Regions from separate parts of the Niastella sp. sgz303648 genome, predicted to be linked through region 1. Evidence: riboswitches for the same ligand, from Rfam matches in the RefSeq annotation. Region 1 holds a riboswitch; each other region holds the start of a gene.
What was found. A riboswitch is a leader RNA that binds a small molecule or an ion and turns the genes downstream of it on or off. The one in region 1 is predicted to bind cobalamin.
Positions count from the first base shown of each region.

Region 2: another riboswitch for cobalamin. It lies ahead of AC59IL_RS26270 (TonB-dependent receptor plug domain-containing protein); the one in region 1 lies ahead of AC59IL_RS29480 (ABC transporter substrate-binding protein).
Region 3: another riboswitch for cobalamin. It lies ahead of AC59IL_RS21000 (ribonucleoside-diphosphate reductase small subunit); the one in region 1 lies ahead of AC59IL_RS29480 (ABC transporter substrate-binding protein).
Region 4: another riboswitch for cobalamin. It lies ahead of metE (5-methyltetrahydropteroyltriglutamate--homocysteine S-methyltransferase); the one in region 1 lies ahead of AC59IL_RS29480 (ABC transporter substrate-binding protein).

Region 1 is NZ_JCAPSW010000013.1:124,382-127,553, reverse strand. Features, by position in the region: gene cbiB (adenosylcobinamide-phosphate synthase CbiB) at 1-548, shown strand, start outside; gene AC59IL_RS29485 (AAA family ATPase) at 556-1,143, shown strand; cobalamin riboswitch at 1,241-1,433, shown strand; gene AC59IL_RS29480 (ABC transporter substrate-binding protein) at 1,467-2,684, shown strand; gene AC59IL_RS29475 (iron chelate uptake ABC transporter family permease subunit) at 2,684-3,172, shown strand, end outside.
Region 2 is NZ_JCAPSW010000010.1:123,134-126,305, reverse strand. Features, by position in the region: gene AC59IL_RS26270 (TonB-dependent receptor plug domain-containing protein) at 80-2,014, opposite strand; cobalamin riboswitch at 2,136-2,429, opposite strand; gene AC59IL_RS26265 (TonB-dependent receptor family protein) at 2,575-3,172, opposite strand, start outside.
Region 3 is NZ_JCAPSW010000007.1:134,049-137,220, reverse strand. Features, by position in the region: gene AC59IL_RS21010 (carboxypeptidase M32) at 1-781, opposite strand, end outside; gene AC59IL_RS21005 (class I SAM-dependent methyltransferase) at 878-1,495, opposite strand; cobalamin riboswitch at 1,750-1,978, shown strand; gene AC59IL_RS21000 (ribonucleoside-diphosphate reductase small subunit) at 2,097-3,068, shown strand.
Region 4 is NZ_JCAPSW010000007.1:129,400-132,571, reverse strand. Features, by position in the region: gene AC59IL_RS20995 (ribonucleoside-diphosphate reductase subunit alpha) at 1-897, shown strand, start outside; cobalamin riboswitch at 1,012-1,160, shown strand; gene metE (5-methyltetrahydropteroyltriglutamate--homocysteine S-methyltransferase) at 1,306-3,172, shown strand, end outside.

The DNA of each region.
Region 1 (3,172 bases):
ATACTGCTGCGCTTACACCCCGGCAAATACGCATAGCCGTGCTGGAAACCATGTCGGAAAATTTAAGCGACGGCATCATTGCTCCCTTGTTTTATTATGCTATAGCCGGAGTGCCCGGTATGATGACCTATAAAATGATCAATACGCTTGACTCGATGATCGGTTATCGCAATGAACGGTTTGAACTGTTTGGAAAATTTGCTGCACGGCTCGATGATGTAGTGAATTTTATTCCAGCCCGTATCACCGCCCTGCTGATGGTGCTGGTAAGCGGCAGCCGGCGCGGCTTTTTGTTTATTTTTCAATATGGCAACCAGCATAAAAGTCCCAATTCAGGTTATCCCGAAGCGGCGCTGGCAGGCATTATGGATACACGCTTTGGCGGACCCAACATATATCACGGCAAGCGGGTTGAAAAGCCTTATATCGGAACAAACGACAGAACGGTGATGCATCATGAAATTGCGCGGGTAAGCAGTATCAATCATAAAGTTTGTTTATTTGCCGTTCTGATCATTTCCCTGATTATTTACTTAATATATACATAAAGCGCCATTGCACATCACCGAAAAATATATCATCACAGGCGGACCCGGAGCCGGCAAAACAAGTTTGTTGCAGGCATTGAAAAGTGCAGGTTATCATTGTTCAGAAGAAGCATCACGCCGGTTAATTGCAGAAGAAGTGGCCAAAGGCTCTGATTGCCTTCCATGGATCAATCTATCAGGTTTTGCCGGAAAGGTGCTGGAACGAATGACAAATTTATATTTGCAAACGGCTCCCTGTACGGGTGCAACTTTTTTCGACCGGGGCATCCCCGATATTATTGCTTACCTGAAAGCAGCCGCACTTGCTGTTGATGATCGTTATTACTCTGCCTTACAGCAGCATCCTTACCATCAGACCGTTTTTATTTTACCACCCTGGAAGGGCATCTATGTAAATGATGCCGAGCGATGGCAAACATTTGACGAAGCTGTTCAGTTGTATACTTCTATCAGAGAAACCTATGAGGCATTAGGTTTTACGCTGATAGAGGTGCAGCCTGCAAACGTTGAAAACAGGATGAACTTTGTAGTTGAAACAATTACACAGACCTTTAGTCCCGCTTCGCGGGACACATTTTTAGCTAAGAGGTTATAAGAGTAGAAAGAGATAATTCTCTTAGCGCTGCTGCATTTAGGGCGCTGGCGCCCTCTTAAGTAGTAAAAAGAGAAAATCACATATCCCCAAAATAATTCCTACTTTCGCCGGCAAAGGTAGCCGCATTTGCTGCTTTAAAAGGGAATCCGGTGTAAGTCCGGAACAGTCTCCGCTGCTGTAACCTCTTAATAAAGAACCGGCCATTCAACTCCACTGTCCGCCAACTGACGGATGGGAAGGAAGCCAGGGTTTGAGGAAGTCAGAAGACCTGCCTTGATAATAAAATTCACTCACCGCTTTCGGAAGAAAGGCAAAGAGCAATCATGAAAAATAGCAGGCATCTTCTCAACTGCAGAAAGCAATTTTTTCTGCCCCGCATTACCGGTTTACGTTCACGTAGTATTTACCGCATTTGTATTTTGTTTTTATGGATGGCTTCCTGTAAACAGGCAACCAAACCATCGTCTCATTCAACTGCTGAAAAACCGGTGGCCGCAAAAACCAGGCTACTGTATTCCAAAGGATTTACGATAGAATATTTCGAAAACTACAAGCTGGTAAAAATTGTAAACCGTTTTTCAAATAAAACCGATACCCTGCAATATGTATTGGTACAAAGAGGAAAACCTGCTCCTGGTGGTTATCCCGGCGCACAGGTGATACAGATACCCGTACAAAAGCTGATGGTAACTTCTTCCATGCACGTAGGGCTGGCCGATTTTGCCGGGGCTGCCGATGTAATAATCGGACTTGCCGAATCAAAATATGTTACTTCGCCCATAGTGCGCAAAAATCTGGCATCAGGTAAAATAGTTGAAGTGGGCAATGGCAGCGCCATGAATAATGAGTTGATCATTTCCATGAAACCCGATCTGTTAATGACGATGGGCAGCCCCGACGCGCCATTCGCACGCTACCAGCCCCTCACCGGCGCCGGTATTCCTGTGATGATGAACGCCGAATGGCTCGAAACCGACCCGTTAGGACGGTCAGAATGGGTGAAGCTTATGGCAGCCCTGTTGAATAAAGAAGAAGTAGTGAACCCGAAATTTGGCGCCATGGAAAAGGAATACAACCGCTTAAAAGAGCTGGCTTCAAATGTAACAAACAAGCCTGAAGTAGTGGTTGGAATGCCTTTTAAAGGAACCTGGTATGTTCCTGATGGAGACAGCTATATGACACAATTTTTAAAAGATGCCGGTGCATCATATCATTGGGCGAATGTAACAGGTACCGGCAGTCTGGCGCTTAACTTTGAAGCAGTGGCCCCTATTGCACTGAAGGCCGATTTTTGGCTGAACATGAACAATGCCAAAACAAAAGAAGAAATTGCAGCCGCTGATCAACGTTATACTCAGTTCAATTCATATCGGAAAGGAACGCTGTTTAACAACAACAGGCGCATAAACGACATAGGCGCCAATGATTACTGGGAATCAGGCGCCGTTAATCCGAGCCTGATCCTCGCCGACCTGGTTAAAATTCTTCATCCTGAATTATTACCGGATCACCAACTGTTTTATTACCAACAATTACAATAATGACCGTAGCCTCCTATTCCGCTACCCGAAAATACCAATGGGCGGCTTCATTCACGAAGCTGGCTGCATTGTTTTTTCTGTTGCTGATCGTGTTTATAACAGATATAGCCTTCGGCTCGGTATCAATTCCGTTACGTGCAGTGCTGGATATTATTGTATCGGGCAAAGCCAGCAACGAAGCATGGATATATATTGTTGAGCAAATCAGAATACCCAAGGCAATTACAGCCGTTATCGTAGGCTGCGGGTTACCTGTGAGTGGCTTACAGATGCAAACGCTTTTCCGCAATCCACTGGCAAGTCCTTCGATTTTGGGCGTTACGGCAGGTGCCGGTTTGGGCGTAGCGCTTGTGATGTTATCAGCAGGCAGCATTACCACTATATATGCCATTAAAGAGCTGGGCATTTCGGGAAGCTGGCTGATTCTGCTGGCGGCTTCATTAGGAGCAGCTTTTATCATGTTTATCATCATAGCCATTTCGGCCCGC
Region 2 (3,172 bases), on a different contig from region 1:
ATTCTAAGTTAAAGAATTTTACCGCTGTTTAAATGAAGGCAGGAGGCAGTTGAAATAACTACTCCCTGCCTGTTATAATTTACAGGTTTAAGATGATGCCTCCGTTAAACATAAATGGAATTGAATTGTATCCATTTACATCGAAAAATTTACGGTCGGTAACATTCTGTGCATCTGCAAATACTTTTAAAAATTTAACGAATTTATATTCTGCATAAGCATTCACTATAAAGTAATCGCTCAATGCCAAATCTTTAGTCATGTACCCGCCAACATCATATCGTTTGCTTACATATTTGCCTGAAGCACTTACATAAAATTTACTGTTTATCTGATAACCTGCAGTAACGTTCAGGTTATGTTTGGGCCTTCTGAGCAAATAATGATAGGTAGTATCCTTAAATGTTTCACGGCTTTGTATGTCGTCTTTTGAATCAAGGTAGGTGTAATTTACTGTAAGTGTAAGGTGATACACCGGTTTTGCCGTTGCTTCAAATTCAAAACCCTTTACCGTTTGTTTGGCAGCGTTGAAATATTTGTAGTTTATGTAATCGAAGTCGATACCGGTTTTAATACGGCGTTGAAAATAAACCACGCGGCCTGAAACCAATTCATTCTTTGCCTGTGCACCCAGTTCATAGTTGGTTGAAGTTTCTGGTTTCAGATTAGGATCGCCATAAGCTGAAAAGAGTTGATATAATGAGGGTGCTTTAAATGCAGTAGCCACACTTCCGAATACCCTGAAATGGTCGCTGAAATTGTACGAAGGATTGAAAGTATAGGTATAGTTACTGCCGTAGCGTGAATGCACGTTCATACGGCCACCAAGTTCGATATTCAGCTTTTCGTTGGGTGCATTATAAAACAGCGAAGCAAACATCGAAGCCTGGCTATGCGATGTATCGTTGATTTTATCAGGATATGGTCCGAATACGCTTATGGAAAGCGATTGGCTGTTCATGCTGCTGAACCGGTAATCGGCTCCCTGCAGCCAGCTGAAACCTTTACCTAAATTAATATTGGCATATGCTTCAACATATTGAGCCTTGCCATAGTTGTCGTTCGAAAAGTATTTTGTATAAACGGCATCAGTACTATCATTTACAAAATTCCGGGTAACATCTGAGTATTGATAATTACCTGTTATACTTACCCCGTTCCTGCGATAAGTGAAGCCGGCGCCGGTCATCAGACTTTTATTTTTCAATACATAATCCCTGTCATCTTTATAACCTCCGTAATCGAGATCTGTTTTGTTATGGCTATATTGAATAAAGCTTCTTATCGAAAGTTCAGGTGTAGCCTGGTATTGCAAAGAGGCAGCGGCTACATCGCTGTTAAAACCGTCTTTATCGAAGTTTTGATTATGCGTGCTATCGTATGCTGTTGAAAATCCATTTGATTTCACTTTTGAATAACGGGCGCTATAGGTTAGCTTATCGGCTTTGCCAAAAAACTGAACATTACCCCTGAAAGTGCCAAAACTACCGGCGCCGATACTTGCTTTGGCATTTACAGGTTTGGCAATGTTTTGCTTAACAGTTATAATATTGATTACGCCTGCTACTGCATCGCTGCCGTATAATGTAGATTGTGCGCCCCGGCAAACTTCTATCCGTTCTATATCATTCAGCGAAAGAAGGTTCAGATCAAATTCATTGCCTGAAAGAGACGGGTCATAAACCGGAATACCATCCAGTAAGATCAATGTGCGGCCCGATGCAGCGCCCCGCATGTAAACCGACTGATTGGTTCCAATATTGTTTAAGGCGCCATTAATGGTAATGCCAGCCTGCTCGTTTAATAATTGCCCAACGGTGCGACCGCTGCTTTTTTCGATTTGTTCTTTCGAAATAACCGTAATGACTTTACCGGTAGTAGATTGTTTTTGGGCCAGCTTATTGGCTGTTACAATTACTTCATCTAATTGTTTTGAAGAAGAAGATGTAGAGTCCTGTGCAAATGAATCAAGGCTCAGCGCCAGAGAAGATACTGCGAGTAACTTTTTAAACATGGTCATAGTTTAGTTTTGATGTAACTATGAACCTTCGGAAAAATGAAATACGAACAGAAATGAAATGGTCTTCCGCGGTTAAGACGAATTTCATCCCGGCTTTTCACCCGAAAGCTCGTTGATGTAATAATTGCAACTGGCAGGTCTTCTGGCTTGTTCGCAGTTCAATACCTTCCCATCTTTGCTAATTTATTCGACAGTGGTATAAAGATTGAACTGAACAGTTCTTATTTCTGTGTTCTCAGTTCTATGTTCGCTGACTTTGAAACTCAGGAACTAACTTAGAACCTAAAACTTAAAACTTAGAACTGTTAAGGAACTTACAGCTACGGGGATAGCACCGGACTTACACCGGTTTCCCTTTTCATTCTCCCGACACATTACGCCGGCAGAAACCAATCACGCGGCAAAAATAGGGGGGTGGGGGGCTTATTCCAATATATTTTTTTTAAAGCTGCTGTGGAAAAGCGGAGCGGTATATCTAAAGCCATTGCAACACCTTATAATACAAACAATTGATCTTTGAATGCATAAAGATCAATTGTTTGTTATGAAGCCTGTTAATACTTAAACTGAAACGCTACACCTGCATAATAATTAACACCAGCCGCCGCATTGTAGTAACGACCTCCGGCAGCGTTGATATCGTTACCCAAACTATAGGTAACATCAAATAAATTATCTACCCCTGCAAACACATCCATCATTACTTTTTTGCCAAATGAGGTGCGCCAGCCGGTACGGGCGCCCACGAGGTTGTACGATGATGCAACATCTGTATTGGCATCATTCAATGCAACCGGGTCGCTGTAAAACCATGTTATGTTGGTGTACCAGCCGGGCCGCGTAGCGAAATCAATACCGGCCGATACAATATTGGCAGCAACACTAGGCAGCTTGTTACCTGAGAAATCGGTACTTACCACTTTAAAATCTTGGTAACGGAATTTGTTCCAGGTATGACTGATCCAGATACGTGCGCTGGTTAAAAAGCCATTGCCTTTAGGTAACAACTGGTAATAAGCCTGCGATTCAATACCGCGCTGACGGGTGCTTCCTGCATTTATGAAATAGTCTGCTCCGGTGCTGTCGTTCCGTCGTGCGATGGCATTTTTAAGCTGGTAATAAAAAGCATTTACTTCTACGTATAAGCGTTGC
Region 3 (3,172 bases), on a different contig from region 1:
CCATATTGCTCAGGTCGTTTTCGTCGATTCGGGTAGTTATACGCACATCCTGGCTGTTGAAGTTAACGGTGAACGGATGTTCCGAAATATCCTGGCGGCCCGCCTGCATATCGTATCCCAGTTCTTTCACAACCTGCAAACCAAACTGCCATTGTTTATCCTTATCGAAGTGTTGGTGCAAAAAGCTGTCATCGACAGGTGGCTGCTGTTGTATTTTATCAAGAATGTCCTTTAACGGTTTTTTTATTGAATTGAACACGCCATCGAGCAATTGAACGGTAGCGCCTTTATCGTGATCGTCGAGCAAAGCATTGTACGGATGATGTTCATAACCCAGCATATCGGCTTCCTGCTTTTTCAGTTCGATCAGGCGTGCCAGGTCTTTGGCGAAAATTGAAAAATCGTTTGCTTTACGGGCTTCTATCCAGCTGTGAAAACTTTTGTTCACTGCTTCGGCCATAGTTCGAACAAAGGAAGAAGGGAACTTTTTTTGTTTCGAATAGTCTTGCCAGGTAAGCTCTACATTTCTTTTTTCTTCGGCTGTTAATTGATTCCCGCCGAGCAGTTCCTGCAACTGTGCTCCCAGCTTTTCATCGGTGAAATGGCGATGGGCTATTTCAGACAGGGTGGCAATTTGCTGACCGCGTATAGGCGCTCCCTTGGGGGGCAGATAAGTTTCCTGGTCCCATTGCAACAGGGCCGCTGCATATCGCAAATCGGCAATAGTATTCATAGCTGTTACATATTCACTATATAATGATTTTGCAGCTGTATTTGTCATGCCTGAGGGTTTTGTTGTAATAACAGGAGGCGAAATTCGGTCAAAAGAGGCAAACGGGCAAAAGTGCGATACGCCGGAGTATTATAGCTGGCCTGTTTAAACCCGCCTTAACCCGCAAAACACAAAATTCTGTATCGTATTAAACGGTGTAGTATGATCGTGATAGATGCACTTTATTTTTTCAAATGCCGGTTCGAAGCGTTTGGCAAGCGTTACATCGGAATATTGTGTAACGGGAAGACCGCTGCATTTTGTGGGGCCTTGTTCAGAAAATGTTCCTATTACCATATATCCATTGGGGCTTACCGCTGATGCAGCTACATTAATATATTGATCAATTTTTTCGGGTTCGGTTAAAAAATGAAACGCCGCTCTGTCGTACCAGAAATCGAACAATACAGGTGGTTGAAAGCTGGTAACATCGCTCACTATCCAGTTTATTGCCGAAGCTTTTTCGCCCATGCGGGTTTTTGCTTTTTCAATAGCATGTTCCGAGATGTCAAGCACCCAAATATTTTTATATCCTTTTTCGAGCAAAACTTCTGCCAGGCGGCTGTCGCCTCCGCCAATATCAATAATATGGGCGGTATGCGGCAACTGAAATAAGTTTAAAAACTGAATAGCTGTTTCAGGATATAATTGATACCAGCTTACTTCCTGCTCGTTTTTTGTTCGATACACATGTTCCCAATGCTCTTTCAATGATAGATACATAGTAATTTCTTTTCACAAAAGCAGTCATAAAGTTAAATACTACATTACCCAAAAACCGTGACCAAAATCACGCATTGGTTTTTATTATAACACCGGAAATATTATTGCATGTAACCGGTTCTTTATCTATCTTTTATGCATACCGTTAGAAGGTGGTGCAGTAATCATTGAAAGTTGTTTATAAAACTATCAACACCTTGTGAAAAACTCAATTGTTGATTATTTCACAGGCATGTTACTTTCGCTGTCGGGTCTTACAAATAATTTGTTGCGGTGCCGGCTGATGATCATACCATTTAGCAGGCTTAAAAGGGAACCGTGTGCAAATCACGGGCTGACGGGCAACTGTAAGTTGGGTGAATGGCTCCTACTACTCCCCATTCACATAGCTGATTCTTCAAAACCACTGTGGCGCCTTGGCGCCATGGGAAGGTGTTCAGCAATTCAACAAGCCAGGAGACCTGCCGTTTCAGGTATGTTTGGAACCTTCCCGATAAGGTACAGGCAATTGATTGATGCTTCAGCTTTATTTTAACGCGAGGTATTGGAGTTACTGTCTGTTGTTGTACCGCATTATTAACCTTGAAATCAGTATATTATTATGCAGTACGAAGACGAAGTGTTGCTTAGAGAAAACAAAGACCGGTTTGTTATTCTGCCTATCAAATATCCGCAAATATGGGAAACGTATAAAAAGCATGAAGCAAGCTTTTGGACTGCCGAAGAAATTGATTTAAGCGGCGACCTGAAAGACTGGGCCGGCCTTAATGATGGGGAGCGTCATTTTATATCGCACGTACTGGCATTTTTCGCAGCAAGTGATGGCATCGTAAATGAAAACCTTGCAGTGAACTTTATGAGCGAAGTGCAATTGCCCGAAGCCCGTTGCTTTTATGGTTTTCAGATCATGATGGAAAACATCCATTCCGAAACGTATGCATTGCTGATAGATACCTATATAAAAGATCCGAACGAAAAAGATCGCCTGTTTCATGCCATTGATACAGTGCCCGCTGTTAAGAAAAAAGCCGAATGGGCGCTTCGCTGGATCGAGCAGGGAAATTTTGCCGAACGCCTTGTTGCATTTGCAGCTGTGGAAGGCATCTTTTTCAGCGGCAGCTTTTGCTCAATTTTCTGGTTAAAGAAAAGAGGACTGATGCCGGGACTTACTTTCAGCAATGAACTTATTAGTCGTGATGAAGGGTTGCATTGTGAGTTCGCCTGTTTATTGTACAGCATGTTGAAAAATCAATTAACGCAGGAACAGGTGTATATGATCATTGGTGATGCCGTGCGCATTGAAAAGGAATTTATTACCGAAGCGCTGCCGGTTGATTTAATTGGTATGAACTCTCGGCTGATGCAACAGTACATTGAATTTGTGGCCGACAGATGGCTGAGCGAATTAGGTTATCCCAAAATGTTCAATGCAGTTAACCCATTCGATTTTATGGAAATGATTTCGCTGCAGGGAAAAACCAACTTCTTCGAAAAACGTGTGGGCGATTACCGCAAAGCCGGTGTAAATACAACCAAAGAATCGCAACAGTTTTCGCTCGATGAAGACTTTTAAAATTATTGCTGATTTTGGGATTTAGGGATTTTGTGATTTATTAGAAAGTCACAGTTAAAGAAATCCCGAGCTCTCAAAATCTATAAATCAGAAATTTTTTAGAT
Region 4 (3,172 bases), on a different contig from region 1:
AATTTACGTCACCGCCCTATTGGATTAGGTGTTCAGGGACTGGCCGATGTATTTATCTTATTGCGTTTGCCTTTTGAAAGCGACCTGGCGAAGATGTTGAATCAAAACATTTTCGAAACCATTTACTTTGCCGGCATGACGGCCAGTAAAGACATGGCTAAAGAACAGGGCGCTTATGAAACCTTTGCCGGTTCACCATTGTCGAAAGGGCAGTTCCAGTTCGATTTGTGGAATGTGCAGCCTTCGAACCGCCACGACTGGGATACACTAAGAGCTGAAGTTATGCAGCATGGCGTTCGTAATTCGCTGCTGGTAGCGCCTATGCCTACCGCTTCTACTTCACAGATATTGGGCAACAATGAATGTTTTGAACCTTACACTTCAAACATTTATGTGCGCAGGGTATTAAGCGGCGAGTTCATTATCGTAAACAAACACCTGCTGAAAGATCTGGTGCAACTGAATTTGTGGAACGATACCATGAAGAACAAGATCATTGCAGCGAACGGGTCGATTCAACATATAGAAGAAATTCCGGCCGATATCAAAGCGTTGTACAAAACCGTTTGGGAAATAAAACAACGTACATTAATTGATATGGCTGCCGATCGCGGCGCCTATATTTGTCAGTCGCAATCATTGAACTTATTTGTTGATAGTCCTACCGTAGCCAAATTAACTTCCATGCACTTCTATTCCTGGAAGAAAGGATTAAAAACCGGTATGTATTATTTACGTACACAGGCTGCTTCGCAGGCGGTTCAGTTTACAGTTGAAAAGCAGGGCAGTCGCCAGATGGAACCTGTGGTTCCCAAATCGGCCGAAGCAGTTGAGAGCGAATTGCTCAACGGCGGAACCTGTAGCATGGAAGATGGTTGTGTTACCTGCTCAGCGTAAGCAATATCGAATATCAAATAATAAATGTCGAATGTTGAAGTGTAAAAGACTTCGATATTCGACATTTTACATTCTATATTCATTATTTCCTATCTTCGCCTTTCAGTTCTTTACTTTAACACTTTGTTTTCAGGTTAATCCCGTTGTACCAACGTGGATTATTAAAAAGGAACCGTGTGCAATTCACGGGCTGTCGCGCAACTGTAATTCCCGACTCACAGAGTGGGGAGAAGCCAGATACTTGCCTGCAAATTAAGACGAATGCTTTCGCGGTTTGAAGCAGCAGTCAGGAACAGTATATCACCCCATTCATCACTGTTTCTCTCTAACACTTTATCACGAAAGCATACTCATTAAACGTAAAGACATTAATACTATTCATTAATGTTTAATTAAATGTTTATGCGTATGCTAACACACACTCCTGGGTTCCCCCGTATTGGGGCGCAACGCCAGTTAAAGAAAGCCTGTGAGCAATATTGGGCAGGCAACACAACCAGAAGCGAATTATTTCTTGCCGCAAAAAAGATCAGGGAAGAAAACTGGTTATTACAAAAGCAATCGGGTATTGATTTAATACCCTGTAACGACTTCAGCTTTTACGATCAGGTGCTCGATATGTCGTTATTGCTGGGCGCTGTGCCTGCAAGGTACACACCGGTGGTAACTGATGTTAAAGACAATGCTGAAATCGACCTGTGTTTTGCCATGGCAAGGGGTTATCAGCAACATGGGCTCGATATAACGGCCATGGAGATGACAAAATGGTTCGATACCAATTATCATTACATCGTTCCTGAGTTCACGGCCGGTCAGCAATTCAGGATATTATCCGATAAACTGTTTCATGAATTCAATGAATGCCGGCGTGTAACAGGCATTTTACCCAAACCGGTATTGATAGGGCCTGTATCTTATTTATTATTGGGTAAAGAAAAACAAACCGGAGAATCTTCTGATAAGCCATTCGATAGAATTGATCTCATAAAACAACTGTTGCCCGTTTATATAAAGGTTTTAAAGCGGCTCGAAGAAGCAGGCGCCATTTGGGTACAGCTCGATGAGCCGTTTCTGGTAACCGACCTTACACCCAAACAGCAACAGGCTTTTCAATATGCCTATCAGGAAATCAGAAAGCAAACGAACCTCAAGATTCTGTTAGCTACTTATTTTGAAGGGCTGCAGGAGAATACCAGCGTAGCTGTTAATCTTCCCGTTTGCGCATTGCATCTTGACCTGGTGCGCGCGCCGCAGCAGCTTGATGACGTATTACAGGTTATTCCTCCTAAATTATCTTTATCGTTAGGCGTTGTGGATGGCCGTAATATCTGGAAGAACGATTACAAAAGATCAATAGCGCTGATCGAAAAAGCAGTTGCTGCTATCGGCAGGGAAAGGGTTATGCTGTCGTCGTCGTGTTCATTGCTGCATACACCTGTTGATCTCGATGGCGAAAATGTTATAGATGCCGAAATCAAAAGCTGGATGGCATTTGCCAAACAAAAGCTGATTGAAATAAACGAACTGAACCAGATCGCTGAAGGCAATGGCGAATTGCTTGCTATTAATCAACAGGTTATTGCCGGTCGCCAAAACTCAACACGCATTCATAAACAGGCCGTAAAACAACGGGTGACTGCTATTAAAGAGGCTGATGCAAAACGTACCAGCGAATTTGGCCTTCGGCAAAAAATACAACACAAACGCTTTCAGTTGCCGATGTTCCCAACAACAACCATCGGTTCATTTCCGCAAACCGATGTAATACGCCAGTTAAGAGCCAAACTGAAAAAAGGAGAGCTTACCACGCAGCAATATGAAGCGGCCATTGAAAACGCCACCATAGATGCCATTCGCATTCAGGAACAGATTGGGTTGGATGTACTGGTGCATGGTGAGTTTGAGCGCAATGATATGGTTGAATATTTTGGTGAGCAGCTCGATGGGTTTTTGTTCACCCAAAACGGATGGGTGCAAAGCTATGGCAGCCGTTGTGTAAAACCGCCCATCATAGGAGGCGATGTAAGCCGCCCGCACGATATGACGGTAAGGTGGAGCCGCTTTGCACAATCGCAAACCAGCCGCTTAATGAAGGGTATGCTTACGGGTCCGGTAACTATTTTGCAATGGTCGTTTGTGCGCGACGATCAGCCGAGGTGGCAAACCGCTTTTCAGATTGCGCTGGCTATTCGCGATGAAGTGGTGTCGTTGGAACAGGCAGGCATTCAGATCATACAGATCGACGAACCCGCCATTCGCGAGGGATTGCCTCTGC